3 regions of the Roseburia sp. CLA-AA-H209 genome follow, and region 2 is predicted to be linked to each of the others. Evidence: predicted binding sites of a transcription regulator. Region 2 holds the regulator's gene; each other region holds the start of a gene.
What was found. Region 2 encodes HrcA, which represses chaperone genes, less so after heat shock. Its sites were predicted from a motif close to TGTTAGCACTCNNNNNNNNNGAGTGCTAACA; they were not measured.
Positions count from the first base shown of each region.

Region 1: LKD41_RS07615 (Hsp20/alpha crystallin family protein) is a predicted target of HrcA. The motif match lies at 2,912-2,942, and genes of this name have one in related genera.
Region 3: groES (co-chaperone GroES) is a predicted target of HrcA. The motif match lies at 2,727-2,757, and genes of this name have one in related genera.

Region 1 covers NZ_JAJEQU010000006.1:129,031-139,488, forward strand. The annotation lists gene LKD41_RS07600 (GBS Bsp-like repeat-containing protein) at 1-223, opposite strand, end outside; TPP riboswitch at 480-579, shown strand; gene thiT (energy-coupled thiamine transporter ThiT) at 614-1,270, shown strand; gene LKD41_RS07610 (sodium-dependent transporter) at 1,340-2,713, opposite strand; gene LKD41_RS07615 (Hsp20/alpha crystallin family protein) at 3,067-3,534, shown strand; gene LKD41_RS15670 (hypothetical protein) at 3,585-3,710, shown strand; gene LKD41_RS07620 (Hsp20/alpha crystallin family protein) at 3,742-4,182, shown strand; gene LKD41_RS07625 (methylglyoxal synthase) at 4,287-4,760, opposite strand; tRNA gene LKD41_RS07630 (tRNA-Pro) at 4,978-5,051, opposite strand; gene LKD41_RS07635 (hypothetical protein) at 5,307-5,861, shown strand; gene LKD41_RS07640 (hypothetical protein) at 5,936-6,073, opposite strand; gene LKD41_RS07645 (glycoside hydrolase family 13 protein) at 6,186-7,952, opposite strand; gene LKD41_RS07650 (sugar ABC transporter permease) at 7,960-8,805, opposite strand; gene LKD41_RS07655 (carbohydrate ABC transporter permease) at 8,798-9,691, opposite strand; gene LKD41_RS07660 (extracellular solute-binding protein) at 9,746-10,458, opposite strand, start outside.
Region 2 covers NZ_JAJEQU010000001.1:304,407-314,864, reverse strand. The annotation lists gene gpr (GPR endopeptidase) at 1-219, shown strand, start outside; gene LKD41_RS01585 (stage II sporulation protein P) at 462-1,592, shown strand; gene LKD41_RS01580 (MBOAT family O-acyltransferase) at 1,709-3,043, shown strand; gene LKD41_RS01575 (GDSL-type esterase/lipase family protein) at 3,056-3,943, shown strand; gene lepA (translation elongation factor 4) at 3,948-5,759, shown strand; gene hemW (radical SAM family heme chaperone HemW) at 5,777-6,964, shown strand; gene hrcA (heat-inducible transcriptional repressor HrcA) at 7,171-8,214, shown strand; gene grpE (nucleotide exchange factor GrpE) at 8,235-8,888, shown strand; gene dnaK (molecular chaperone DnaK) at 8,907-10,458, shown strand, end outside.
Region 3 covers NZ_JAJEQU010000011.1:107,887-118,344, reverse strand. The annotation lists gene LKD41_RS11220 (DegV family protein) at 1-516, opposite strand, end outside; gene groL (chaperonin GroEL) at 707-2,329, opposite strand; gene groES (co-chaperone GroES) at 2,397-2,681, opposite strand; gene LKD41_RS11205 (Cof-type HAD-IIB family hydrolase) at 2,914-3,702, opposite strand; gene LKD41_RS11200 (glutamate synthase subunit beta) at 3,869-5,362, opposite strand; gene gltB (glutamate synthase large subunit) at 5,377-9,930, opposite strand.

The DNA of each region.
Region 1 (10,458 bases), on a different contig from region 2:
CAATCTGGACCGTAACTGCCGGCTTAACCTCCTGTCCGGTATAAGTATAGGTATCATTTCCGGTTGCAGTTGCACCATTTGCATCCGCTCCTAATGTAATGCTTCCATTGCCCGGAAATGCATCCGCCGCCTCTGCCGGTATTGCCGGAAGAACGCCCGCAATCATACAAACACTTAAAACTAATACCAGTATTCTTTTTCCAACATCCTTGTACTTACGCATAGAACCTCTCCTTGTTGCTTGTTGTTTCCTCATCTTTTTATCTTTACTATATTCCTTTTGCTTTTCAGATTCAAGAGTAACCCTTTTTTCTAAAAAAGCGCAGGAAAAGACACTTCTAAACCTTTTATCGTCCGGAAGTTACTTTTTCTTTATATTTTCCAGCGGATTTTTTCATTTTTTAGAAAATCTTTTTCAGAAAATTAACACTTGACATTTTATACTACCACTGTTACCATTACAAACTGAAAACAAAACATCACTTTGCTAGGGGCGCCTTTGGCTGAGAAACGCATCTGCGTTGACCCTTATTACTTGAACCGGATAATACCGGCGTAAGGAAGCACATAGTTCAACCTCCTGGCAGAGTATCATCTTTAAGGAGGATTTTTTATGTCATTTTTTGCAACATACGACGGCTCTTCTTACCAGCTTACCACCGCTGGTTTTACAGCCCTCGTTATCATCATGATTGCCATTCTTCTGATTGGCTGTGCTATCTTCGGTGGAAAGAAGAAATTCAGTGCAAAGCAGCTTGCATTTTCAGCTATGGCAATTGCCCTTGCCATGGTAACTTCCATGATTAAACTTTTCGATATGCCAATGGGCGGTTCCGTTACTTTACTGAGCATGTTATTCATCGTTCTGATTGGTTACTGGTACGGTCTGGGTGCCGGCTTAACCGCAGCTTTTGCTTACGGAATACTGCAGTTAGTCGTTGACCCTTATATCATCAGTGTTCCACAAATGTTAGTGGACTACCTCTTCGCCTTTGGTGCATTAGGACTTTCCGGACTTTTCAGCGAATCCAAACATGGACTTATCAAAGGTTATATCGCTGGTGTATTAGGTCGATACTTCTTCGCATTCCTTTCCGGCTGGATTTTCTTCGGCATGTATGCTCCGGAAGAATTCCCGAATGCAGTGGTATACTCCCTTGCCTACAACGGTGCATACCTTGGTGCAGAAGCACTTATTACATTAATCATTATCTGTCTGCCACCAGTCCAGAAGGCATTGAATGCCGTTAAGAATATGGCAAATTCATAATTTAAGTTCTAAAATCTACAGAAAAAGCGTCTCTTCTAAATCAGAAGGGACGCTCCTTTTTTCTATCAACTACATCTGAATCCATCCGAAAGCATTTGCTATGGAACTGATTAAAATAATCGCTGCAAAGATCGGACAGAGGTATTTTATCATCACTGTAAATATCTTTTTCCTGCGGAACGGGCTGCCGCCCCGGGTTACTTCTTCTTCAATCCGCTGCACTCCCACCACTCTTGATACCAGAAGGCAGGTTGCAATAGCCGCAATCGGCATCATCACGGAGTTCGTCAGGAAATCAAAGAAATCAAGAATCTGCATTCCGATAATTTTTACATTCGCCAATGGTCCATATCCCAGTGTAGAAAGACTTCCCAAAAGAAGCATTACAATACCGACAATTACCGTTGCTTTCCGTCTTTCCCAGCCCAGTTCATCTTCGAAAGTCGATACTGCACTTTCCGTTAATGCAATAGAACTTGTGATTGCTGCAAACAGCACCAGTACAAAAAATAAAATTCCGACTCCGGTTCCAAGTCCCATGCTGTCAAATACTTTTGGAATCGTAATAAACATCAATGATGGACCCGCCTGCAGGGTTTCCGGATTTCCATTGGAAAATGCAAAGACTGCCGGAATAATCATCAGCCCTGCCATCATGGCAATCGCTGTGTCGAAGATTTCCACGTTCTTCGTGGACTCTTCAATAGAAACTTCCTTCTTCATATAAGAACCAAAAGTAATGAGAATTCCCATGGCAATGGACAGGGAATAAAACATCTGTCCCATGGCTGTTACTACCGTCATCCAGGAAAAATTTTCAAAATTCGGAATCAGAAAATATTTAACTCCTTTTAATGCTCCCGGTCTGCTTACGGAATAAACCGTTATTAATATAGAAAGAACAACCAGCACCGGCATCATAAATCTGGATACCCGCTCAATACCATTCCGGACTCCGGCAAAGATAATCCCCAGCGTAAATACTGCAAAAAAAGCAAAGCAGATTTCTGTGGAAAGCCCGCTGGAAATGAAATCGGAAAAATATCCATCCGATGCAAGCTTACTGCCATTTCCCCTGATATATTCCACCAGATATTTCATTACCCAGCCGCCAATTACAGAATAATATGGCACGATTAAAACCGGAATAATCGCATTTATCCAGCCACCGAAAGAGAGCCAGCGGGATTTTCCAAAGGTATGATATGCTCCCACCGGGCTCTTCTTCGTCATTCTTCCGATAGAAGTCTCCGCCATAATCATCGTATATCCAAAAGTCAGTGCAAGTATAATATAAATCAGCAGAAAGATTCCTCCCCCATACTTTGCCGCAAGATATGGGAATCTCCATATGTTTCCCAGTCCCACGGAAGCGCCTGCTGCTGATAATACAAACCCTATCTTCCCCGAAAATGTACTTCTTTTCTCATTCTGTGTCTTCATTTTGTTTTTCTTCTCCTAAACTCATAATTTCCATAACGCAAAGTTATAAAAATCATAACACAGTCTCATAGTTCCTGCAATATTCTTTCTTTTTTCGCAATACATTCACTTATTTTCTCTTCTTTTTCACAGCGTATTCCCTTATATTTCCTTAGTTTTCTCGCAATTTGCAACCAATTCACAAATTTTTCACAAATTTATTAGCACTCACCTCTTGACATTGCTAATAATTGGTGTTATAACGTAGTCAGAACAAAGGAGAGGAACAAAAAGAGGTTCCTAAAACATCCCGGTTCCAAAGAAACAAGGTAAACAAGCATAGATAGATTTATTTAAAAAAGGAGAGATGACTTATGTTGATGCCTAGTATTTTTGGAGAGAATTTATTTGATGACTTCTTTGAGGATTTTCCATGGATGGACGATAACATGGATATGAAAAAGACTGAGAAAAAACTTTACGGTCGTAGAGCCGCACGTCTGATGAAGACAGATATAAAGGAGCAGGACAATGGTTACGAACTGGTCATTGATTTACCTGGATTTAAGAAAGACGAAGTAAGTGCTTCCTTAGAAAATGGTTACCTGACCATCAGTGCCGCCAAAGGCTTGGATGAGGAAGATAAAGATAAGAAATCCGGCAAGTACATCCGTAAGGAACGTTATTCCGGAGCCTGTAGCCGAAGCTTTTATGTTGGCGATGCCGTTACCGAAGAAGATATCAAGGGTGAATTTAAACACGGTATCTTAAAACTCTTCGTTCCGAAGAAAGAAGCAAAACCTGCTGTGGAAGACCACAAGTACATCGCCATTGAAGGATAACAGAACTTTATATAGTATCTGATTCAGATTAAGAAAGGAAGCATGTTATTATGTCAGACAAAAATCCAAAACATCCATTAAAAAAGAAAAAAGTAAAAGCTAAAATTAATGTAGCCGACCATGAGGCTGTTGAGGAAGCCAGAGAAGCTCACAGAAACAAGAAACATTATTACTAATTACAATAGACTATTTTAGGAGGAATGACTTATGTTAGTACCAAGTATTTTTTCAAACAACTTTGTAGATGATATATTCGATGATGTATTTCCATTCGGAGCTTACAATGCTCCTGCAGCAGACAACCGTGCTGCCATGAACACTGACGTTAAGGAATTTGACGACAGATATGAACTGGAATTTGAACTTCCAGGTTTTAAGAAAGAAGATATCCAGGCTGAGCTGAAAGACGGATACCTCATCGTCAATGCCAAACACCAGGACAACAAGGACGAAAAAGGCAAAGATGGCAAATATATCCGTAAAGAACGTTACTATGGCTCTTACCAGCGTAGTTTCTATGTCGGAAATGGCGTTACTCAGGATGACATCAAAGGCGGTTTTGAAAATGGTATCCTGACTCTGACCGTTCCGAAGAAAGAAGCAAAACCTGCTGTGGAAGAAAAGAAATATATTTCCATTGAGGGATAATACCAGGATAATTAAAAGGGAAAAGGGGCGGTGTGAGTATTCACACCGCCTCTCCTTTTTATGTGAGAAACACGCTTTACGTGTCTCTCGTAGTTTAGCTGACATTACTTTATCGTCGATGCCCGCTGTCTGACATTCTTATTAAAATTAATCACATTGTGATTATATTCTTCATCCATCAACTCGGAATGAATCATAAAATCTGCAGTTGCCTTATTATTCGCAATCGGGATGTCATATACCTGTGCAATACGAAGCAGTGCTTTTACATCCGGGTCATGAGGTGCTGCAGTAAGCGGATCTGAAAAGAAAATCACGAAATCTACTTTTCCCTCTACTATCTTAGCACCAATCTGCTGGTCTCCGCCCAGCGGACCGCTGTTATAGCCCTTTACCGGCAGTCCCGTCTGGTCTGTAATCATTTTTGCCGTTGTTCCGGTTCCACAAAGGAAATGCTTCTTTAAAGTTTCTGCATTGTCTTTGCACCACTGGATCAGTTCTGCTTTCTTTCCATCATGGGCAATCAATGCAATATTTTTCTGTTTTCCGATTGTCAAAGTAAGAAAATCCGGTTCCATACTCATATTGTGTCTTCTCCTTTATTGTATTATTTTCCAACCTTTTCATTTATCAAGTGAAAATCAACTCCTGATAAACAATTGCAGCTCGCCAATCACGCTTATATGTTGACTTGCTTACGTTCATTATAACATGACAAGATGATTCCAGACAATATTTGGGTAGAAATCTTCATATAAAAAACGAGCACACCTAACAGTGTACTCGTTTTTTTCGTCGATGCGACAGGATTTGAACCTGCGACCTCTGCGTCCCGAACGCAGCGCTCTACCAAGCTGAGCCACGCATCGTTATTCAGTTCTTTCACACGCTCAACTATATTAGCATATATCACATTTTTTGTCCAGTAATATTTTTATTTTCTTTTCTACTTAATCGTTTTATGTTGTACTTAAGTCAATCATAAGAACGGCTTTTTCAATGCCGAAGCAACTTTTTTTACCAGACCGGATGCACTCATTATTACCTATGGTTCTCTTTCTATTTTTAAAAGTAACCAGGTAAAGGCAGACTTTCTTTCCCATTATAAAGATATTCCATTTCTGATGTTAGAGGACACACCTGACGATCCGGACATTCCATACCTGATTGCTGACAACTACTCAGAGCTTGTCACCGAGCAGGTGGAATATATCCTAGACCACAACCCGGAATTAGAGGCAATTGCTTTTGCAAATGATAATATGGCAAAGGCAGGATACCGCGTCTGTGCTGCAAGAGACCTTTTGGTGGGATATGACATTGACCACGCAAAAACCATGGAACCACCACTGACCAGTGTTTCCCACAGCAGCTTCCAGTTCAGCTGCCAGGCATTACAGAATGCGCTTATGCTCTGTCAGGGAAAGAAGCCACAATCCTGCCGGATGTCAACCATTTTTCACCAGAGAAGTTCCTGCGGTTGCCAGCTGTACACTGGCTTTACCACACTGCGTCATATCAGCATGGAGCGGCTGCGTAAATGCCTGCCAAAGGATGCCATTACTGCAAGACTGGGCGGTGACGAATTTGTTTCCTTTATTTTAACCGATATATTAAAGCATTCCGACGCAATACTCTACGAGGAAAAGGTCAAACGGCGTGCAAGCATCAAGAAGTAGTCTATGACTTACTCTCCAAATCAGCATATAAAATGCCGGATGGTAAATCCATCCGGCATTCTTAAACCTCTCTTTTATTCATCCATTCCCCATTTGTCTTTCATGTATTCTTTTCCAAATCCGGAACCGATATTTTCATTGATTCTCCGGCCAAAGCATGCATAAAATCCAATTATTGCGGCGAATATCAGAATTCCAATAAATATAACCATAGTAAGTCCCCCTTCCTATGTCTCTTTATCTTTTCCAAAGTATAGCACAAGTATGTAAAGATGTCACTTATCTTTTTAAGGAACGGTACTATTTATAGAAATATCTTTTGTTTTACAAAACAACCAAAAGCTTTCCCTCACAAGAAGAAAGAATTATCTTTTTTTCCTGCAGCTGTGGAACCTCCACTGATGTCAGTGTCACACTGCCGGTGCCGGTATTTAAAAATACCAGGACTTTGTCGTCCCCAAAACTACGTAAAAATACATATACTCCCATTATATCATTGCAGTAAATTGTCCGGTAATTGCCCTTGCGTAATGCCACATGCTCTTTTCGGAGTGCAATCCAGTAGCTGAACTTCTCTGCCAGATTTCCCTGTAATCTGTTGTTTTCTGCCTGCTGCTCCATTACTGCCTGCCAGTCCATGGCTGCCCGATACTCCAGTTCTTTCATTCCCTCGATATACACTTCATCCCCGTAGAATACCGATGGCACGCCCACTCCCATAAAGAGATAGAAAAATGCCAGCTCCATTCTCTTTCTATTTCCATTGCAATAGCTTAAAAATCTCGGAATATCATGGGAATCCAGAAAATTCATCTGTGCCAGGCTCACCTGCCATGGGTAGCGGTAAATCATCCGCTGCATCTGGGCATCAAATTCACTGACCGAAAGTTCTCCCTTTCCAAAAAAATCCCGGCACAGATAAGAAAAAGTATAATTCATCGTAGAATCAAACTGGTCTCCCTGAAGCCAGATGCCTGCTTCTTCCCAGATTTCACCTATTAGAAATATATCCTCTTTTACCGCTCTCACCGCATGACGGAAGACTCTCCAGAATTCATGATTGATTTCATTTGCCACATCCAAGCGCCAGCCGTCAATATCTGCTTCCCGAATCCAGTAAGTTCCAACATTGCAAAGGTACTCCACCACTTCAGGATTTCCGGTATTAAGCTTTGGCATTTCCTTTACATAGGCAAACGCCTCATAATTCGGCGGATCAGCGTACTGTATCGTTTCCGGCAGGTGATAAAACCAGTTATAATATCTTGATGCTTTTCCCTTCTGCCGCACATCCCGGAATGCAAAAAAATCTGCTCCACAATGATTAAATACACCATCTAAAATAACCCGGATTCCTCTCTTGTGGCACTGCTGCACCAGTTCTTTTAAATCCGCTTTATTTCCAAGACAGGGGTCGATTTCAAAATAGTCAATGGTATCATATTTATGATAAGACGCTGCTTCAAAAATCGGATTCAGATAAATGCAGTTAATTCCAAGCTTTTCGATATAGTCAAGATTTTCACAAATTCCTTTCAGTGTACCACCCAGATGATTCTTACAAATCCGGTCCGGTAAAATTTTTCCATTGCTGTCGCTTTTTTCATCCGGCAAAAGCATATGCCTTGTCGCTTTTTCCGTCAGTTCCCGTCTGTCATTTGCAAAACTGTCCGGGAAAATATGATACATAACAATGTCTTCTGCCCACTCCGGGATATCTAAAATATCCTCTCTTCTAATATATGGAAACTGGAAATATTCTGCCCTGCCACAGGACAGTTTCTCTGCAAATCCTCTTCCATAATAATAAAGGCTTTCTATATCGTCCTCTAACCGGAAATAATAGCATACCCTGGTATACGGAGACGTAATCTTAACTTCATAATAATCATAAAGCATATCGGATGCCACATGTTCCATTTCACTTTGTTTCACCGGAAGTGGCTCTTCCATTGCCACCCGGTCTCCCCAAAGCAGCACGCACCGTTTTAAATCGCCCTTTTTACAACGGATTCTTATTACCAGCCGGTCTTCTTTTTCTGCAAAAGCAAATTGTGACAGTGGAATATGCAAAATTGCTTCTTTTTCCATTTTATTTCTATCCTTTCACACCACCTGCAGTAAGACCGGATACCATATACTTTTGTATACAGAAGAAAATAATCAGCACCGGAACAGATACCAGGATAGCGGCTGCGGAGAACATTCCCCAGCTTCTGGTGTAATCGTTGGACTGTAACTGATATAATCCACCTGCCAGTGTATAACTGTTTTCATTCAGTAGAAATGTTGTGGAAAACAGATATTCATTCCATACAAAAATAAGTACCATCACGGAAGTTACAATGATTGCCGGACGAGCCAGCGGCATTACTACCTTCCACAGCAGCTGGAAATCCGATGCACCGTCAATTTTCGATGCTTCTTCGATTTCTATCGGAATGGTATCAAAATACCCCTTCATATTCCAGATAGAGAAAATGCACATGCTTCCCGCATAAATAATCACCAGTCCCAGTTTCGTATCCAGCATATTCATCTGTTTTAAAAGACGGAATAATGCAAACATGGACAGAATCTGTGGGAATGCATTTAAGAGAAGCAGTAATTTTAAAATGCCATTTCTTCCCTTAAAACGGTATCTTGAAAATGCATAAGATGACACCATGGCAAATCCGATAGCAATGACCATTGTAAAGAAGCTTAATACGGCAGAGTTATAAAACCACCGCAAAAACGGCTTCTGCGTCAGTATATTTTTATAATTATCCAGTGTAAATTCCTTTGGAAACAAAGATAATCCGGAGGACAATGCTCCACTTCCCCTTTCAAAGGAAAGATTCAACGCATATAAAATCGGTACCAGTGCCAGCAGACACAGTATAATATAAAAAATATGTAATCCGCTAAGCTGTAAAATCTGTTTTCTCTTTTTCTTAGTCATAATTTTCCTCCTTTACCCCTCGATTGGTAAACAGCGAAAATACCATGATGAGGAAAAAGATAATAATGGATACCGCTGAGGACAGTCCATAGTTATTTGAAACAAACGCATTCTGCTGTGCATAAGTAATTACGGTCTGTAAGGTTGCCCCTGAATATGCTCCCTTCTGCATCGTAAGAAGATATACGATATCAAACTGCTTAAATGTGGTAAATGTCGTCATAATAACCGCCGGTGCAATAATTCCTTTCATTGCCGGAACGGTAATATGGATGTTCTTTGACCAGAAACCTGCTCCATCCAGTTCTGCGCTTTCATAATAGCTGCGGTCAATGCTGGACAGTGCACCGTCTATCATCATAATCATAAACGGCAATGCCATCCACAGGTTTAGAGTCATGCAGGAGAGAAATGCCGGCACATTGGTGGAAAGGAAATTTACCTTTCCAAAGCCAAGTGCCACCAGAATCTTATTCAGAAGACCAAACTCCGTGTTATAAATGCCTACCCTCCACAAAAGAATGGACACATAAGCAGGCATTGCCCACGGGAACATCAAAAGAGTCTTGTATACACGTTTTCCCTTTAAATCTTCTCTTTGAAATCCCAATGCAATAAAATATGCCACAACTACCTGTATCACCATATTTAATGCGGTCCAAAGTAAGGTTGTAAACAATGCTCCAAGAAAACCGGAATCTGCCTTTAATAATGCCCTGCTATAGTTGGATAGTCCGATAAATTCATAATTTGACCAGTGAAAAAGATTCATATTGGTCAGTGATATATAGCCCGTATAAATAATCGGGAATACAATAACCATTCCAATCAATATCAGTGCCGGCATACTGTAAAGCCATGGTGTTAATTTCCGTTTGTTCTTCATATACACACTTCTCTTCCTAATTTTCCTCTTTATTGCTTCTAAATAAACTCCTTCTTACTGCATATCTGCAATGGCATCCAATGCCTCCTGCTGATAAGTCTCTGCTGCAGTGTCAATATCTTCCCCTGATTTGTTGACTGCTGCCAAAAATTCTTCTGTCGGTCCCCACATAACGCTCATCTGTGGAATGTTTGGCATAGGCTGTGCAGTTTCTGCAGTTGCTTTCATTGCCATAATCATCTCATTTGCAGCAACATCTGCGTCATCATATGCTTTGCTGTTTGCCGGTGCACAGTTTGATTTATTCGCCAATGCAATACCTACTTCCGGGCTTGCAATTGTCTCTAATACTTTTGCAATTGCTTCTTTCTTATTTTCTGCTGCATATTTTAAGACACCAATGCTCTGTACACCTGAATATGGTGCCAGTCCGTTTCCATTCGGAAGTTTAAAATCCGCTAAGGATTTAATACCAAGGTCAATGCCCGCTGCCTTGATTCCGGATACCAGCCATGGTCCACCAATGATTGCTGCTGCCTGGCCTTCATTGAATAATGCAGTTACTGTGTTGTAATCTCCATCTGCCTCCAATGCTGCAAATTTCTGATTGTATGCGATAGCATCCTTGGTTTCCTGTGTATTTAATCCAGGATTTGCATCTTTATCAATAATATATCCACCAAAACCATTGATTACCGGTGCCACATTGTATGCGGTAGAATGCTGATTTACCAGCGCATAAGTTCCTGCATCCACATCGGTATGTG
Region 2 (10,458 bases):
AGTGACTTAATCGGAGCCATGCGGGAGTCAGCGCAGCTAAAAAGCGTGGGAAATGGGCTGGCAGGTCTGGATGAAATTGAAAAGCATGAGCTGGCGAGAGAACTTTTATCTCCACATTTGAATGCAATGTTTGTAACACCAAAAGATATTGATGAAGCGGTAAAAAGGCTGAGCTATACCATATCAGAGGGACTGAATCTGGCATTCTCCCGGTTCTAAAGGGACAGAAGCTGCATAGAATATAGTGTTTGCTATGGCAGAACAGGAGGTGCTGGCAGCATGAGAGTCTATGGGCAAAGATATCAGGGAAAAACGGAACTGGTCAGGAAACGAAAAAAATGGTACAGGCAGTCTGCTATTGCACTTTTTCTGTTGTATGCTTTTTTTCTTATGGTGAAAGCGGGAACCGGAAGGGAAACACTGGCAAAACGTTTTTTTCCTATATACAGAATGAGATATCCATGTCCATGACCAGACAGTATATTCCGACTGTTGCCTATATGGCAGAGGGCAGGCAGGAACAGACACTGAGTGATTTTTTGCTGGAAAAAGTGACAGACCAGATACCGCTTATCGGATATGCAGATACCATAAGGACTTATGATACGGCAATTGAGAGCAGCCTTTCAGAAGAAGAGATTGTTGCACTGGAAGGAAAAGATGAAGCGGAAGTAGAGGCCAGGCAGATGGCGGAGGCAGCCAGCAGAGAGAATCAGGACTGCATAGTGGCAGAAATGGAGCAGGAAAATGCGCAGGCAGGAGCAGATGCGGCAGCAGAAGCGGCAGAGCAGCCGGCAGCCCCAGATAATACAGCAGTTAGCTCTCAGCCGTTGGTGGAGATTCCAAGAGAAAAATTAAATGATTTTGATTATCTGATTCAGAATTTTTATCAGGTGGACAATACAACAACCATCAATAGCAGTCAGTTAAATGCAGAAGAATTGTTAAGTATGGATTTAACCATAAAAACGCCGGCAGACCAGCCGCAGATTCTGATTTACCATACCCATTCCCAGGAAATGTTTGCAGATTCCGACCCAAATGATGTAATGACGGGCGTTATGGGAACAGGGGAATATCTTACCAGCCTGTTACAGGAAAAATATGGATTTCAGGTCATGCATCATATGGGACAGTATGATGTGGGAGACAGAGATCACGCCTATGCCAATGCGGAGGGACCCATTGAGCAGCTGTTAGCAGAGAATCCGAGCATAGAAGTGGTAATAGATTTACATCGTGATGCAGTGGATAAGCATATGGTGCGGGAGGTAAACGGGGTGCAGATGGCACCGATTATGTTCTTTAACGGACTGAGCCGGACAAAAGCGTTAGGAGATATTTCTTATCTCAATAATCCAAACCTTACCGGGAATCTTGCTTTTTCCCTGCAGATGCAGATTGCAGCGGCAGAGTATTATCCGAATCTTACCCGCCCGATTTATTTAAAAGGATACCGGTATAATATGCATTTTAAAGAGAAATATCTTTTGATTGAAATGGGTTCCTATACTAACACGCAGGAGGAGGCACGCAATGCCATGGTTCCACTGGCAGACCTTTTGAACAGAGTGCTGCATGGAGAAAATTAGAAAAATATTTCGTAATGAAAATGTAATAACTTTTTGGGAAAAACACATTGAAATCACTTGCATTTCTTATATAATAGAAGAGATACGTAAAATAAAACGAAAGATATGGAGTTATCATGGAATTTTCAAGCTTAGAATTTTTATTTCGGTTTTTGCCGATTTTTCTTATTATATATTATCTGGTACCGGTAAAGTATAAAAATCCGGTACTTTTCTTTGGCAGTCTGGTATTCTATGCCATGGGAAGCTGGAAGGATGCACTTCTTTTACTGTTTTCCATGAGTCTGAACTATATTCTGGTATTACTGATGGATCATATAAGAAGGAAGAGCAGCAGAAATACCATGCTTGTGATTTTGCTTTGCTATAATATCGGATTATTGTGTATATTTAAGTATACAAGATTGTCGCTTCCGCTTGGAATCAGCTTTTATACTTTTACCATGCTTTCCTATGTGCTGGATGTCTATAAGAAGAAAACAGCAGCGTTGAGGGATTATCTGGAGTATGGAACTTATATCCTTTTGTTCCCAAAGCTGATATCCGGACCGATTGCCCAGTTTGCCAATATGGCAGGGCAGTTAAAGAAACATCCAATCCGTCTGGAGAAAATCGAACATGGTCTGACTCTTTTTATCATAGGATTGGGATATAAAGTAATTATTGCAAATCATCTGGCAATTCTCTGGCGTGATATTCAGGGCATTGGCTTTGAGAGTATTTCCACACCGTTAGCGTGGATGGGAGCATTCGGTTATTCTGCACAGTTATTCTTTGATTTCCAGGGATATTCCCTGATGGCAATCGGAATCGGAGAGATGCTTGGATTTGATTTGCCGAAGAACTTTGACCATCCGTATCGTTCCAGGACAGTGTCTGAGTTTTACCGCCGGTGGCACATTACACTGGGAAGATGGTTCCGTGATTATTTATATATTCCGTTGGGAGGCAACCGGAAGGGAAATGCGTGGACATTTTTCAATCTGCTGATTGTCTGGGTTGTAACCGGAATGTGGCATGGTTCTACCATTAATTTTCCATTATGGGGCTTGATTTTATTTGTATTTATTGCGTTGGAACGATTTGTAATCAGAAATTTTTTGGAGAAACATGGATGGCTGGCACACCTTTACATCTGGTTTGTAATCCCTCTGACCTGGGTCGTGTTTGCAATTACGAAGTTATCTGATTTGAAAGTATATTTTGCAAGACTGTTCCCGTTCTTTGGAACCGGAATCGCAGTCAATGCAGGCGATTATCTGAAATACGGCAGAACCTATGGAGTGTTTTTCCTATTGGCATTCGTGGTATCACTTCCTTTTATGGATAAGATATTAAAAAAATGCTGGAAGAAGTGGTGGATGAAAGCAATTTTGTTTGTTGTATTATGGATTTGTATTTACCAGATTGCAAATGGACTGAACAATCCGTTTATGTATTTTAGTTTTTAATGGGAGGCTGCCATGAAGAAATGGAAGAAATGTCCGCTTCTTATTGTTACGGCAATCAGCATGCTGCTGGTAAGCGGTGTCGCCTTAGCCGGAACAAAGGGCGCATATAAAGAATATAATAAGGACTGGCCGAAGGTTCCGGCGGTGGCTGGAATGATGCAGGCATCCAAAGAGGGCATTCTGCCATGGGATAAGGCAGAACCGGAGGAGGATTTGGAAAGCGTATATGCTGACAAAGAGGAGCCGGCAACGGAAGAAGCAACAGAAGCAGTTGCAGATACGGAGGCAGAAGCGGATAAGACTTATACTTTTACCGATGTAACCCAGGATTATTTTGATGATGCAGTATTTATCGGAGATTCCAGAACCGTTGGCTTAAGAGACTATGGCGGCTGGGATAATGCAACTTATTATGCCAGTATCGGACTTACGGTCTATGATATGTTTGATACGCCGATTGTCGAGGAAAACGGCGCGAAGATTACCATTGAAGAAGCATTAAGCAAGCATCAGTTTGGTAAAGTCTATCTGATGATTGGAATCAACGAAATGGGAACCGGTACAGTAGACAGCTTTATGAAAAAATATGAAGAAGCTGTCAATCATATCCGGGAATTACAGCCGGATGCACTGATTTTCTTACAGGGCATTATGTATGTAAAACAGGAAAAGTCAGAAACCGACCCGATTTTTAACAATCCGGCAATCAAAGAACGGAATGACAGAATTGCAATGCTTGCAAATAATCACGATATATTTTATATTGATGTAAATGAAGTAGTGACTGACGAAACAGGAAATCTGAATCCGGAATATACTTATGATGAGATTCACCTGCTGGGAAAATATTATTCCCTGTGGACGGATTTCCTTTTGAAACATGGAATAAAGAAGGAGTAAATATATGTCAATCGACCAGAGTAAGATTCGTAATTTTTGTATCATTGCCCATATTGACCACGGTAAATCAACCCTTGCAGACCGTATTATCGAAATGACAGGGCTTCTGACCAGCCGCGAAATGCAGGCGCAGGTTTTAGATAATATGGATTTGGAGCGGGAACGTGGAATTACCATTAAGTCCCAGGCAGTCCGTATTATATATCATGCCAAAGATGGAGAAGAATATATTTTCAATCTGATTGATACACCGGGACATGTGGACTTTACCTATGAAGTATCAAGAAGTCTTGCTGCCTGTGACGGTGCAGTGCTGGTAGTAGATGCAGCACAGGGGATTGAGGCACAGACCCTTGCCAATGTATATCTGGCATTAGACCATGATCTGGAAGTGATTCCAGTCATTAATAAAATTGATCTGCCGAGTGCAAGGCCGGAAGAAGTAGTAGAAGAAATTGAAGATGTGATTGGAATTGAGGCACAGGATGCACCACGGATTTCTGCCAAAACAGGGTTGAATGTGGAAGAAGTATTAGAGCAGATTGTGCATAAATTACCGGCACCAAAAGGGGATGCCAAAGCGCCTCTTCAGGCGTTGATTTTTGATTCTGTGTATGATGCTTATAAAGGTGTTATTGTATTCTGCAGAATCCGGGAAGGTTCCGTAAAACCGGGGACAACCATCCGCATGATGGCAACCGGAGCAGAGGCAGATGTAGTAGAAGTAGGATATTTCGGAGCCGGACAGTTCATTCCATGTGATGAGTTAGAAGCCGGAATGGTAGGTTATATTACTGCCAGCCTTAAGAATGTGAAAGAAACCCGTGTGGGTGATACCATAACAGAAGCAAAGCGTCCTTGTGATGCACCATTGCCGGGATATAAGAAAGTTAATCCGATGGTGTACTGTGGATTATATCCAACAGATGGAGCCAAATATCCGGATCTTCGTGATGCTTTGGAAAAATTACAGTTAAATGATGCAGCATTACAGTTTGAACCGGAGACTTCCATTGCATTGGGCTTTGGTTTCCGCTGTGGTTTCTTGGGACTGCTTCATTTGGAGGTAATTCAGGAGCGGTTAGAGAGAGAATTTAATCTTGATTTAGTAACGACAGCACCAGGCGTTGTATACCGGGTACATAAGACTGATGGTACCATGATAGAATTGACAAACCCATCCAATCTTCCGGATCCATCCGAAATCGAATATATGGAAGAGCCGATGGTTGCAGCAGAAATTATGGTGACATCCGAATATGTAGGTGCCATTATGGATTTGTGCCAGGAACGCCGTGGTATCTATAAGAGTATGGAATATATTGAGCAGACCCGTGCAGTTATTAAATATGACCTTCCGTTAAATGAAATTATTTATGATTTCTTTGATGCATTGAAATCCCGTTCCAAAGGATATGCGTCCTTTGATTATGAGATGAAGGGTTATGAGCAGTCAGAGCTTGTGAAACTGGATATTCTTATTAATAAAGAAGAAGTGGATGCTCTTTCCTTTATTGTATTTAAGGATACCGCCTATGAGCGTGGAAGAAAGATGTGTGAGAAGTTAAAGGAAGAGATTCCGAGACATTTATTTGAAATCCCGATTCAGGCAGCCGTTGGAAGCAAGGTAATTGCCCGTGAGACAGTAAAAGCAATGCGAAAAGATGTGCTGGCAAAATGTTACGGCGGTGACATCAGCCGTAAGCGTAAACTGTTAGAGAAACAGAAGGAAGGTAAGAAACGTATGCGTCAGGTGGGAAATGTAGAGATTCCACAGGAAGCATTTATGAGTGTACTGAAGTTAGATGAGAAATAGATGACAGGAGAACATAGATGGAACTTTATGTGCATATTCCTTTTTGTGTAAGAAAATGTGAATATTGTGATTTCTTATCAGCACCTGCGGACGAGCGGTTACAAAACCGCTACGTGGGTGCTCTTTTGCATGAAATCAGATATTACGGACAGACAATGGGACGTCCGGCTCTTTCTACTATATATATAGGGGGCGGAACACCGTCTCTTTTAGCACCGGAATATATCGCACTTCTTTTAAAACAGATTCAGGTAAGCTTTGAGGTGGAAGCAGATGCAGAGATTACCATAGAATGTAATCCCGGAACTTTAAATGAGGAAAAACTTCTTACCTATAAAGAAGCAGGCATTAACCGTCTCAGCATAGGGTTACAGTCTGCCTTTGATGATGAATTAAAGATATTAGGAAGAATCCATACTTACCGGCAGTTCTTGGAGAATTATGAATGTGCCAGAAGATGTGGCTTTGAAAATATCAACGTTGATTTGATGAGTGCCCTGCCTTATCAGAGTACAGAGAAATTTGTCACCAGCTTAAAGCGTGTCATAGCATTAAAACCGGAGCATATTTCAGCCTATTCCCTGATTATCGAAAAGGGAACACCATTTTATGAAAAATACAAATTCGAGGCAGTGCTCCGGGAAGCCGGAAAGCCGACAGAGCATCTGCCATCTGAAGAGACGGAGTATGAAATTTATAAAAAGACTCAGGAGATTCTTGCAGAGGCAGGTTATGAGCATTATGAAGTATCCAATTATGCTAAGCAGGGGAAAGAGGCAAGGCATAATATCGGATACTGGAAGCGGGTACCGTATCTTGGGGTAGGACTTGGGGCAGCTTCCCTGATTGGAGAAGTACGCTACAGTAATATAAGAGAGATTGAAGCGTATATCAAAGCATGCGGTAATATTTCGGCGAAGGAAATAGATGGAGTACCAGCATTGAATCTCCATGAGAGTGCAGATGCAATCAGCCGCCATGCCCAGATGGAAGAATTCATGTTTTTAGGCCTGCGTATGTTAAAGGGAGTTACAAGAACAGAATTCAAAGAGACTTTTGGCGTGGAAATAGAAGCAGTATATGGCGAAGTCTTAAACCAGCTTCAGGAAGAGGACTTAATCGAGAAAAAAGCCGGTGTAATAAAGCTCAGCGACCACGGTATGGACATCAGTAACTATGTACTCGCCCAGTTTTTACTGGATTAAGTAGTGCGGTGTTGAACAGCATTGAATCAGAACAAATCTAAAGAAATTATAAAATTATAAAATGCTGTTGACAAAAAAAACGAATGGTGCTATCTTAAGTACATAGAAATTAGCACTCTTTCAAGTTGAGTGCTAACAACAAAGAAAAAGCAGTACAAAAAGCTTTTTCAAATACCTATAAAAGTTTCATTTTCAGGAGAACGTGAATGAACGAGAACGAATTAGATGAAAGAAAAACAAAAATCTTAAATGCAATCATTCGCAACTATCTGGAAACGGGTGAGCCGGTTGGTTCAAGAACCATTTCCAAGTATACGGATTTGAACTTAAGTTCCGCAACAATCCGGAATGAGATGTCGGACTTGGAAGAGATGGGATATATTTTGCAGCCACATACATCGGCAGGAAGAATTCCATCCGATAAGGGATATCGCTTCTATGTAGATAATCTGATTGCAGAGAAGGACAAAGAAGTATCCGATATGAAAGAGTTCGTAATTGAACATACGGAGAAGATGGAACAGGTATTGCAGCAGGTGGCAAAGCTGTTGGCGAACAACACGAATTACACCACCATGATAACAGCACCGCAGTATCACCACAACAGCCTGAAGTTCATCCAGTTATCCAATGTGGATGATGAACATATTCTGGCGGTTGTCGTATTGGAAGGCAATCTTGTGAAAAATAAGATGATTCCGATAGAAGAGCCGATAGATAATGAGCATATGTTAAAACTTAACATGCTTTTGAATACACATTTAAATGGATTGTCATTAGATCAGATTAATCTGGGCACCATAGCAGTGTTGAAAGAGAAAGCCGGTATCCATTCCAAAGTCATCAGTGATGTATTGGATGCAGTAGCAGAAGCAATCAGCGAAGACGAGGATTTGGAGATATATACCAGCGGTGCAACGAATATCTTAAAATATCCGGAGTTATCGGATTCGCAGAAAGCAGGAGAGCTTTTAGATGCGTTAGAAGAGAAGAAACAGTTAGTAAGTCTGGTGACGGATAACCTCAGCAATGAGGAGAACGGCATACAGGTTTATATAGGAGATGAATCTCCAATTCAGACCATGAAGGACTGCAGTGTGGTAACAGCTACCTATGAACTTGGTAAAGGCGTGAAGGGAACGATAGGAATTATCGGACCGAAGCGTATGGATTATGAGAACGTCATGGATAATCTGAAAAATTTGAAATCACAACTAGAAGGCATATTTGATAAGCCGAAGAAAGAATAGCATAGAAAGGTGGTAAGAAAGTGGCAGAAGAAAAGAAAGAAGAAGTGCTTGAAGAAGTATTAGAAGACTTAGAAGCAGAGGATGCAAAAAAGCAGGAAGAAGCACAGAATACCGCCTCAGAAGAAAAAGAGGTTGAGGCAGAAGAAAAAACGGAAGATACCGAATCTGAATCGGAAGAAATAGAGAAAGAAGATGAGGAGAAAAAGAAAGGTATCTTTAAAAAGAAAGACAAGAAAGATAAGAAGGACGAACAGATTGAAGATTTAACCGACCGGCTGAAACGTCAGATGGCAGAATTTGAAAACTTCCGTAAGAGAACGGAAAAGGAAAAGAGCCAGATGTATGACATGGGAGCCAGTGCAATCTTAGAGAAAATCCTTCCAGTTATCGACAATTTTGAAAGAGGGCTTGCAGCTGTACCGGAAGAAGACAAAAACAATGGCTTCGTAGAAGGTATGGATAAGATTTATAAGCAGATGATGACAGTGCTGACAGAAGTTGGTGTAACACCGATTGAAGCAGCCGGTCAGGAGTTTGACCCGAATCTCCATAATGCAGTAATGCATGTGGAAGATGAAGAACTCGGTGAGAATGTAGTAGCCGAGGAGTTACAGAAAGGTTACAAGTACAAAGAAAATGTAATCAGACATAGCATGGTAAAAGTAGCGAATTAAGCATAGGAGGATAAGAACATGAGTAAAATTATTGGTATTGATTTAGGAACAACAAACAGTTGTGTGGCAGTTATGGAAGGTGGAAAACCTACCGTTATAGCAAACCAGGAAGGTGCAAGAACAACACCATCTATCGTAGCATTTACAAAAACAGGTGAGCGTCTGATTGGTGAACCAGCAAAACGTCAGGCAGTAACCAACGCAGAGAAAACAATCTCTTCCATTAAGAGACATATGGGAACCGATTACAAAGTAAGCATTGATGACAAACAGTATTCTCCACAGCAGATTTCTGCAATGATTTTACAGAAATTAAAAGCTGATGCAGAAGGATATTTAGGAGAAAAAGTATCAGAAGCAGTTATTACTGTACCGGCATACTTCAATGATGCACAGCGTCAGGCAACCAAGGATGCAGGTAAGATTGCAGGACTTGATGTAAAACGTATCATCAACGAGCCGACAGCAGCAGCACTTGCTTATGGACTGGACAACGAAAAAGAACAGAAAATTATGGTATACGACTTAGGTGGTGGTACATTTGATGTATCTATCATCGAAATCGGTGACGGAGTCATCGAAGTATTATCTACAAATGGTGATACCAGATTAGGTGGAGATGATTTCGATAATAAGATTACACAGTGGATGATTGACGAATTCAAGAAAGCAGAAGGCGTTGACTTATCTACCGATAAGATGGCTCTTCAGAGATTAAAAGAAGCTGCAGAGAAAGCTAAGAAAGAGTTGTCTTCAGCAACAACAACCAATATCAACCTGCCATTCATTACTGCAACAGCAGAAGGACCAAAGCACTTTGATATGAACTTGACAAGAGCAAAATTCGATGAGTTGACACATGACTTAGTAGAAAAAACAGCAATCCCGGTACAGAACGCTATGAAGGATGCAGGCGTAACCAATGCAGACTTAGGCCAGGTATTATTGGTTGGTGGTTCTACACGTATCCCGGCTGTTCAGGATAAAGTAAGACAGTTAACAGGCAAAGAGCCAAGTAAATCCTTAAACCCGGATGAGTGTGTAGCACTTGGCGCTTGTATCCAGGGTGGTAAATTAGCAGGAGATGCCGGCGCAGGTGATATCCTTCTTCTGGATGTTACTCCATTGTCACTGTCTATCGAGACCATGGGTGGAGTTGCAACAAGACTGATTGAGAGAAATACAACAATTCCTACAAGAAAGAGCCAGATTTTCTCAACAGCAGCAGATAATCAGACAGCAGTAGATATCAACGTAGTGCAGGGTGAGCGTCAGTTCGCGAGAGATAACAAATCTCTTGGACAGTTCCGTCTGGATGGTATCCCACCAGCACGTCGTGGAGTTCCTCAGATTGAAGTTACTTTCGATATCGATGCAAACGGTATTGTAAATGTATCTGCAAAAGACTTAGGAACCGGAAAAGAACAGCATATTACAATTACTGCCGGATCTAACATGTCTGATGCAGATATCGATAAAGCAGTAAAAGAAGCAGCTGAATTTGAAGCACAGGACAAGAAGAGAAAAGAAGCAATTGACACCAGAAATGATGCAGATGCCTTCGTATTCC
Region 3 (10,458 bases), on a different contig from region 2:
TCTTCCACCTTTTTTCAGATAGTAAAGGGTATCTACCATGATATAAATGCTGGACTGGAATTTTGCATCCTCTAAAATATCTTTAATCTCTTTTCCGCTCTTGCCACTCTCTGCCAGCCTGATTGCATCAAATACGGACTGTTTCTGTGTTACAGAAATTCTCTGATTGTTTACTACAAAAACCTTGCCCTCATACTCTTCATCTGAAGATAATGCTGTTGCTGTCTCACAGGAACTGCTCAATCCACTGGATAAAGGAATGTATACTATTTCATCATATTCTTTTAAAAGCTCATCCCAACGGTCTGTAAGGTCTCCTACTGCCGGCATGGATGTTGAAATCTCTGCTCCATCTGTCAGATGCTCATAAAATGTATCCTGTGTCAGATTGATATCCTCAAACAGTGTTTCACCATTTATAAAAAAAGGCATTGGTAATACGCTAATCCCTAACTGCTGCGCTTCTGCCTGACGAATTCCACTGGAACTGTCTGTAAGAATAACTACCTTTCCCATTTTTCTTCCTCCTTGCTATTCAGACTTCATGTTACACAATGAAATAATTGTAACATATTTTGCAAATCAAAACAACTGCCCCCAAAAAACTAACATCAGGAAAAAAACTGCATAGTAAAACTCCTGACTGCATTATCCGCAGCCAGGAGCTCTCTATCCTTACTTTTCAGTAATATATTTTATTTTCTTATTACATCATTCCCATACCTGGGTTTCCTGCCGGCATTGCAGGAGCATCTTCTTTGATATTTGCTACAACAGATTCCGTTGTAAGTAATGTAGATGCTACAGATGTTGCATTCTGCAAAGCACTTCTTGTAACCTTAACCGGGTCAAGGATACCAGCTTCTACCATATCTACATATTCTTCTGTTGCTGCATTAAATCCGATACCAGGAGCGGACTCTTTTACTTTATTAATAATAACTGCACCTTCGAGACCTGCATTTGCGGAAATGTAATACAATGGAGCCTCCAATGCTTTTAAGATAACCTTTGCACCGGTCTTCTCATCACCTTCCAATGTCTCAGCAAGCTTTGCAACCTCTTTGGATGCATGGATGTATGCAGAACCGCCACCTGCGATGATTCCTTCTTCGACTGCTGCTCTTGTTGCATTCAAAGCATCTTCCATACGAAGTTTTGCTTCTTTCATTTCTGTCTCTGTTGCAGCGCCAACACGGATAACTGCTACGCCGCCTGCCAGTTTTGCAAGTCTTTCCTGTAATTTTTCTTTATCAAATTCAGATGTTGTCTCTTCAAGCTGTGCACGAATCTGGCCGATTCTTGCCTGGATTTCTTCTTTATTTCCTTCACCATCAACGATAACGGTGTTCTCTTTCTTAACCTTAACAGATTTTGCACGGCCAAGCTGTGCCATAGTAGCATCTTTTAATTCCAGACCAACTTCTTCTGAAATTACCTGACCACCGGTAAGGATAGCGATATCTTTTAACATTTCTTTTCTTCTGTCGCCATATCCTGGAGCTTTTACTGCTACAACGTTAAATGTTCCACGCAGTTTATTTACAATCAATGTAGTTAAAGCTTCACCCTCGATATCTTCAGCAATGATAAGAAGTCTGGAACCGGACTGAACAATCTGTTCTAACAGTGGAAGGATTTCCTGAATGTTGCTGATTTTCTTATCGGTAATTAAGATGTACGGCTCATCTAAAACTGCTTCCATCTTATCCATATCTGTGCACATATATGCGGAAATGTATCCACGGTCAAACTGCATACCTTCTACCAGGTCAAGCTCTGTCTGCATGGTCTTGCTCTCTTCAATGGTAATAACACCATCATTGGAAACTTTTTCCATTGCGTCTGCTACCATGTTGCCAACGCTTTCATCACCTGCGGAAATAGATGCAACTTTTGCAATCTGGTCTTTTCCGGTTACTTTAGAAGACATTGCTGCGATTGTTTCAACTGCTTTTTCAGTTGCTTTCTTCATACCACGTCTTAAAACGATTGGGTTTGCACCAGCCTCTAAGTTCTTCATTCCTTCCTGAATCATTGCCTGTGCAAGAACGGTTGCTGTTGTAGTACCATCACCAGCAACGTCATTGGTCTTGGTTGCTACTTCTTTTACAAGCTGTGCGCCCATATTTTCGAATGCATCTTCCAATTCGATTTCTTTTGCAATGGTAACACCATCGTTTGTGATTAATGGAGCGCCATATGATTTATCCAGTACAACGTTTCTTCCTTTTGGTCCGATTGTTACTCTGACTGTATTTGCCAGTTTATCAACTCCAGCCTCTAATGCTGTTCTGGCTTCTGTTCCATATTTGATTTCCTTTGCCATAATTTCTTACCTCTTTCTTCTATTTTCCTATTTTATTATTTGTTTTATTTACCAATTATCAATTCGATTATTCTACTACTGCAAGAATATCATTCTGCTTTACGATGATATATTCTTCGCCATCCAGTTTTACTTCTGTTCCGGCATATTTAGAATAAATAACCTTCTGTCCTTCTTTTACCTGCATGGTAACTTCTTTGCCATCTACCACTCCGCCAGGACCAACTGCGATTACTTCTGCTTCCTGTGGTTTCTCCTGTGCAGCACTTGCTAAGATAATTCCGGATTTGGTTTTTTCCTCTGCTTTTAACTGTTTTAATACAACTCTGTCTGATAATGGTACTAATTTCATGATTCATTGCCTCCTTGATTCGATCTCTTTGTTTTCTTTCTTTTTTATTAGCACTCATTCAAGCCGAGTGCTAACCGATAGTCATATAATAGTTTCTGCGTCTCTTTTTCGCAAGCCTGACCATTTTTTATTTTTCTCTTGTTTCCTTATATTTACTCTTAATATCTCGTTTTTTCTCTCGTTTTCTCACTTTCTGTAATTTGTAACGATTTAATACTTTTTTTAGATTTGTTTATGAAATCAGTCCAAAATGCTCCAATCCCTTATAAATGCCGTCTTCGTGCAATGGTGCTGTGATATAATCCGCTGCTTCTTTTGCTGCTTTGGTACCATTTCCCATGGCAATTCCATGCTGCACATGCTTTAACATTTCCACATCATTGATACTGTCTCCAAATGCATAGGTATCTTCTTTCTCAATACCAAGAAGCTCACAGGTTTTTTCGATGCCGGACGCTTTGGAAAATCCTTTTGGAACAAACTCTGCGCATGCCGCATCATGCACCAGCGGTGTGAAATTCTCTTCCAGATGGGAAAGTACCTTAAGATAAGCATCATCCGGTGTGGAGCAGGAAAACTTACTGATTTCCATAATTGCTTCATTTCCCGTTACCGGCAGCAAATCCTCTCCCAATGTCTCTTTTAGTCTCAAGCCATAAGGGTCTTCTTCAAATTCTTCCAGATCCATATACAAATTCCGGCTTCCCTCATATACCGTAGGAATTCCATACTCTTTTAATATATGTATGGTATCCTCTATCAATTCCTGTTCTAATTTTTTATAAAAAAGTGTTTTTCCATCCATCTCTATCCAGGTACCGCAGCCTGCCACAATTCCGTCGAATCCCAGTGTCAGCAATCTTTCATCCTGAATAAATGCTCTGGTTCTTCCGCTGCAGAGAAATGCCAGATGTCCATTTTCCCGCAGCTTCCGGATTGCTTCCTTTGCGCTCTCCGGTATCACAAAATGCTCGTCCCACAATGTTCCATCAATATCAAAAAATACTGCTTTCCTGCTCATTCTCTTTATGTCCTTTCGCTGTTTTCTTCTCGCTCTTTTTGTCACAAGGGTTATTTTATGCCCCAAAAGCAGAATGTGTCAACCACGAAAAAGCCGCCTGCCACAGCTCACCCTCCGGTGCACCATAGTCAGACGACTTTCTTCTATCATTATATTGTAATTTTCATTACTGTACGGAAAGATAAGAATATCCCATCAGACTTTCGTCTACTTCACGGGCTGCTTCTCTTCCTTCACGGATTGCCCATACAACCAGGGACTGTCCACGATGCATATCTCCTGCTGTAAAGACATTTTCCACGTTGGTCTTGTAATGACCGGCTTCTGTTGCCACATTGGTTCTGGCATTTAAGTCTACGCCGAATGCTTTGGCAATGTAATCTTCTGTTCCAAGGAAGCCTGCTGCAATCAGAACCAGATCACAATCTAACTTGCTTTCGGAGCCCGGTACTTCCACCATCTGCATCCGTCCGGTCTTTTCATCCTTTTTGCCCTCTAATTTTACGGTTTTTAATCCGCAGAGCTTACCGTTCTTGTCTTTTAAGAACTCTTTTACGGTTGTCTGGTAAATACGAGGGTCGGAACCGAACATAGCAATTGCTTCTTCCTGACCGTAGTCTGTCTTGCAGACTCTTGGCCACTCCGGCCATGGGTTGTTCTCTGCACGCTCATCCGGTGCTTTTGGCATCATTTCAAGCTGGATGACACTGGCTGCACCGTGACGGATAGAAGTTCCGACACAGTCATTTCCGGTATCTCCACCACCGATGATAACTACTTTCTTTCCCTTGGCAGAAATATATTTGTTATCTTTAAGCTCGGAATCTAAAAGGCTCTTGGTAGTTGCCTTTAAGAAATCTACTGCAAAGTAAATGCCTTCTGCATCTCTGCCCGGAGCTTTGATGTCTCTTGGATTCTTTGCTCCACAGGCTAAGATGACACGGTCATATTCTTTTAAGAGTTTTGCCGGCTTGATGTCTTTTCCAACATTGGCATTGGTAATAAACTCGACACCCTCTTCTTTCATTATATTAATCTTACGGTCAATAACCCATTTTTCCAGCTTCATATTCGGGATTCCATACATCAAAAGTCCACCGACACGGTCATCTCTTTCAAATACGGTAACGGAATGTCCTCTTTTATTCAACTGGTCTGCTGCTGCAAGTCCGGCAGGACCGGAACCGATGATTGCAACCTTCTTTCCGGTACGGACTCTTGGAGGTTTTGCTGCAGCATATCCTTTTTCATAGGCATTTTCAATGATTCCATGCTCATTTGCCTTACAGGTTACCGGGTCTTCCCAGTGTCCGCAGGTACAGGCTGCTTCACAAAGTGCCGGACATACTCTTGAGGTAAATTCCGGGAAGTTGTTGGTCTTGGTCAGACGGTTATATGCCTGCTCCCAGTTGTTGGTATACAAAAGGTCATTCCACTCCGGTACCAGATTATGCAGCGGACATCCGCTGGTCATTCCCATGATATTCATACCAGCCTGGCAGAACGGCACGCCGCAGTTCATACAACGTGCTGCCTGTACTCTTTGTTTCTCTTTTGAGAGAGGGGTATGGAACTCGTTAAAGTTCTTGATACGCTCCTTTGGTGCAACCGCTGCTGCATTCTCTCTGTCATATTCCATAAATCCTGTTGGTTTTCCCATTTTGCGTCCCCTCCTTAATTTCTTGTATTCGCATAAAATGCTTCAATCTGTGCCTGTTCGGAAGACAATCCTTTTTCTTCCATCTGAACAATTGCCATTAACATACGGTTATAATCGTATGGAATTACTTTCTTGAACTTCGGCAGATACTCACTGAAGTTATCTAAGATTTCTTTTCCCTTTTCAGAATTGGTCAAAGCTACGTGTTCTTTAATCATATCTTTTAATTCCATAACATCATATTTGTTTCCGACTTCTTCTGAGAATACCATTTCCTTATTGATTCTGGTATAAAGGTCGTTATCCTCATCTAATACATAAGCGATACCACCGCTCATTCCGGCTGCAAAGTTTTTACCAGTCTTACCAAGGATAACCACACGTCCACCGGTCATGTATTCACATCCATGGTCACCGACACCTTCTACTACTGCAGAAGCTCCGGAATTTCGTACGCAGAAACGTTCTCCTGCCACACCACTGATAAATGCTTTACCACTGGTTGCACCGTAAAGTGCTACGTTACCGATGATGATATTTTCATCCTTCTTATATTTCACACCTGCCGGAGCGTAGACAACCAGTTTTCCACCGGAAAGTCCTTTTCCGAAGTAATCGTTGGAATCTCCTACCAGCTCTAAGGTAAGTCCCTTTGGAATGAATGCGCCAAAGCTCTGTCCGCCGGCACCGGTACATTTTACGATAAAGGTATCTTCCTCTAAAGTATCGTCATATTTCTTTGTAATCTCGGAACCAAAGATGGTACCAAAGGAACGGTCTGTATTGCTTACTTCTACATCAATGCTTCTCTTCTGTTTCTTATCCAGTGCGGAAGAAAGCTGTTTTAACAGTACAGTTTCGTCCTTGGTCTTCTCCAGTTCGAAATCGTATACATGTTTTGGATCAAATGTAACTTTCTCCTTTGGTCCTGCAAACGGGTTATTCAAAATCTTGGAAAGGTCGATTTCTTTTTCCCGGTCTGTCAAATCCTCTCTTACCCGGAGAAGGTCACTTCTTCCTACCATTTCATCAATGGTACGGCAGCCTAACTTCGCCATGATTTCTCTTAATTCTTCTGCAATAAACCGCATGAAGTTTTCTACATATTCCGGTTTTCCCGCGAAACGTTTCCGAAGCTCCGGATTCTGTGTTGCGATTCCGGCAGGGCAGGTATCCAGATTACATACACGCATCATCACGCATCCCATGGTTACCAGCGGTGCAGTTGCAAATCCGTACTCTTCTGCTCCAAGCAATGCAGCAATTGCTACATCACGGCCGCTCATCAGCTTACCGTCTGTCTCGATTCTTACCTTATTACGAAGTCCGTTCATAATCAGAGTCTGGTGTGTCTCTGCAAGTCCAAGTTCCCAAGGAAGTCCTGCATTATGGATAGAACTGCTTGGTGCTGCACCGGTACCACCGTCATATCCAGAAATCAATACTACCTGCGCTCCTGCTTTGGCAACACCGGCTGCGACTGTACCCACACCTGCTTCTGATACCAGTTTTACGGAAATTCTTGCATCACGGTTGGCATTCTTCAAATCGTAAATCAACTGCTCCAAATCCTCGATGGAGTAGATATCATGATGAGGTGGCGGTGAAATTAAGGATACACCCGGTGTGGAAAGTCTTGTCTTTGCAATCCAAGGATAAACTTTCTTGCCCGGAAGGTGTCCACCTTCACCAGGTTTTGCACCCTGTGCCATCTTAATCTGAATCTCTTCTGCACTGACCAAGTAACGGCTGGTTACACCAAACCGGCCGGACGCTACCTGCTTGATTGCAGAACATCTGTCTAAGCTTGTATGTTTACTTGCGATACGGTCCGGATCTTCTCCACCCTCACCGGTATTGGATTTACCATGTAAATGGTTCATGGCAATTGCCAGTGTTTCATGGGCTTCCTTGGAAATAGAACCATAGGACATCGCACCTGTTTTAAATCTTGTTACAATAGAATCTACGCTTTCTACTTCTTCAATCGGAACACCTTTTTTCGGGAAATTGAAATCCATCAGTCCACGAATATTTGCATCACGCTCTTCGCTGTTCACAAGATCTGTGTACTGTTTGAAAAGGTTGTAATCTCCACGTTTGGTTGATTCCTGTAAAAGGTGGATGGTTGCCGGATTATAAAGGTGAACATCTGCGCCACTTCTCATCTTGTGACGTCCCTTGCTGTCTAAAGTAAGGTCTGTCTCTAATCCCAATGGATCATAGGCTGCAGAATGCAGAGTATCTACATCTTTTGCAATGTCTTCCAGTGTAATTCCACCGATACGGCTTACGGTATTTGTGAAATATTTATCAATTACTGCGGAGTCAATACCAATTGCCTCAAAAATCTTAGAACCCTGATAAGACTGAATGGTTGAAATACCCATTTTGGAAGCAATTTTTACGATACCACTGATAATTGCCTGATTGTAATCATGGATTGCTGCATAGTAATCCTTGTCTAACATATGCTCGTCTACTAACTGCTTTACGGTATCCTGTGCCAGATATGGATTGATTGCACAGGCACCATAACCAAGCAATGTTGCAAAATGATGTACTTCTCTTGGTTCACCGGATTCCAGAATCATGGCAACTGCAGTTCTCTTCTTGGTCTTTACCAGATGCTGCTGCAAACCGGATACTGCCAGAAGGGATGGGATTGCCACATGGTTCTCATCAATGCCACGGTCGGAAAGAATCAGGATATTTGCACCGTCACGGTATGCACGGTCTGCTTCTACAAACAGATGATCCAATGCTTTTTCCAGGCTTGTATTCTTATAATATGTAGTAGGAAGAACCACAACCTTGAAGCCTTCTACTTTCATATTTTTGATTTTCATCAAATCTGTGTTGGTAAGAATCGGGTTATCTACCTTTAATACCTGGCAGTTAATCGCCTTTTCTTCCAGCAGGTTACCATCTTCTCCGATATATACGGTAGTTGATGTTACCACTTTCTCACGAATGGAATCAATTGGCGGGTTTGTTACCTGTGCAAATAACTGTTTGAAATAATTAAACAGTGGCTGATGGTCTCCTGCCAGTGCTGCCAGCGGAGTATCAATACCCATTGCAGAAGTTCCTTCTCCTCCGTTTAATGCCATCGGAAGGATTGCTTCACGCAGTGATTCGTAAGTATAACCGAATGCTTTCTGCATTCTCTGACGCTCTTCTTTGGTATATTCCGGAACACGCTGATTTGGAATCTTTAAATCCTCCAGTTTAATCAGGTTACGGTCAAGCCATTCACCATAAGGCTGTTTGCTTGCGTAATACTCTTTTAATTCATCATCATTGATGACTCTTCCCTGGATGGTATCTACTAAGAGCATTTTACCCGGACGAAGTCTTTCTTTTACAACAATCTTGGTCGGATCAATATCAAGTACTCCGACCTCGGAAGAAAGAATCAGCTGGTCATCATCGGTAATATAATATCTGGAAGGTCTTAATCCATTACGGTCAAGAACAGCTCCCATGACATCTCCATCTGAGAAAAGAATAGAGGCTGGTCCATCCCACGGCTCCATCATGGTTGCATAGTACTGATAGAAGTCTTTCTTCTTCTGGGACATGGTATTGTTATTTGCCCATGGCTCCGGAATCATAATCATAACTGCCAGTGGTAAATCCATTCCACTCATTACTAAGAACTCTAAGGTATTATCTAACATTGCTGAGTCAGAACCTTCGGAATTAATAACCGGAAGGACTTTCTGCAGTTCCCCTTTCAGTTCTTCGGACTCCATGGTCTCTTCACGGGCAAGCATCTTATCTGCATTACCTTTGATGGTATTAATCTCTCCGTTATGTACGATGAAACGGTTCGGATGTGCTCTCTCCCAGCTTGGATTGGTGTTGGTTGAGAATCTGGAGTGTACGGTTGCGATTGCAGACTCATAATCTTTATCCTGAAGGTCTGCAAAGAACTGACGCAGCTGGTCTACTAAAAACATTCCCTTATATACGATGGTTCGGCTGGAAAGGGATACTACATAAGTGTCATCATTGGACTGCTCGAATACCCGTCTTGCCACATACAGCCGGCGGTCAAAATCAAGTCCCCTGGCTACTTCAGCTGGACGTTTTACAAATCCCTGCATGATATATGGCATACAGTCTACTGCTTTCTGTCCCAGTTTATCCGGGTCAGTCGGAACTTTTCTCCATCCTAAGAATTTCATTCCTTCCTTTTCCACGATAACCTCAAACATTTTCTTTGCCTGATTCCGTTTCAGTTCATCCTGTGGGAAGAAAAACATTCCAACACCGTAATCTCTTTCTCCACCAAGTTCAATATCTGATTCCTTTGCTACCTTGGAGAAAAATTTGTGTGATACCTGAAGCAGAATACCAACACCGTCACCGGTTTTTCCTTCTGCATCCTTACCAGCTCTGTGCTTTAAGTTCTCTACGATTTTTAAAGCATTTTCTACCGTCGCATGGGATTTGATACCTTTGATGTTTACCACAGCTCCGATACCGCAGTTATCATGTTCAAAATTCGGATTATACATACCCTGTGCTACTGCTGTACTTTCATTCCACTGTTCTGTCATAATCGTTCCCTTTCTGCTTTCTCTTTATTTTCTGTCTTACTTTGTTACCTGCACTCTGCTGCTTTAAAGTGCTTTTATTTTCTGAACTAAGTTTACACCCGGCATAATATACTTTGCAATAGTTTTTTTCTTGCTATTGTCTGATTATTAGACAATTCATTTTATATTCTTTTATTGTATTTATATTTATCAGTTTTTTACATATAAAAAAAGCTTATCAAAACAATTCAACGTGTTCTTTGTTGAAAATATTTTTTCATAAGCCTTTTGAATTTGCCTGCTATTTTAAATTGTGTCTGAATTGTTTCTCTGTTATCCTGAAATTTCTTAGGAAGGTTTTGAGTGTATCTGCCTTTTCATCGAATACGGATATTACATAAGGACTGTAAGGGGCACTGGGAATTTCGATATACTTTTTTGCCTATCCGGCAACCGGTGCAAATTCACATCCATGTTCATATGCACCTCGCCGGCACATCCCTGTGCCAGCGTTGCCAGTATATCAAACAAAATTCCAAGTGCCCCTAA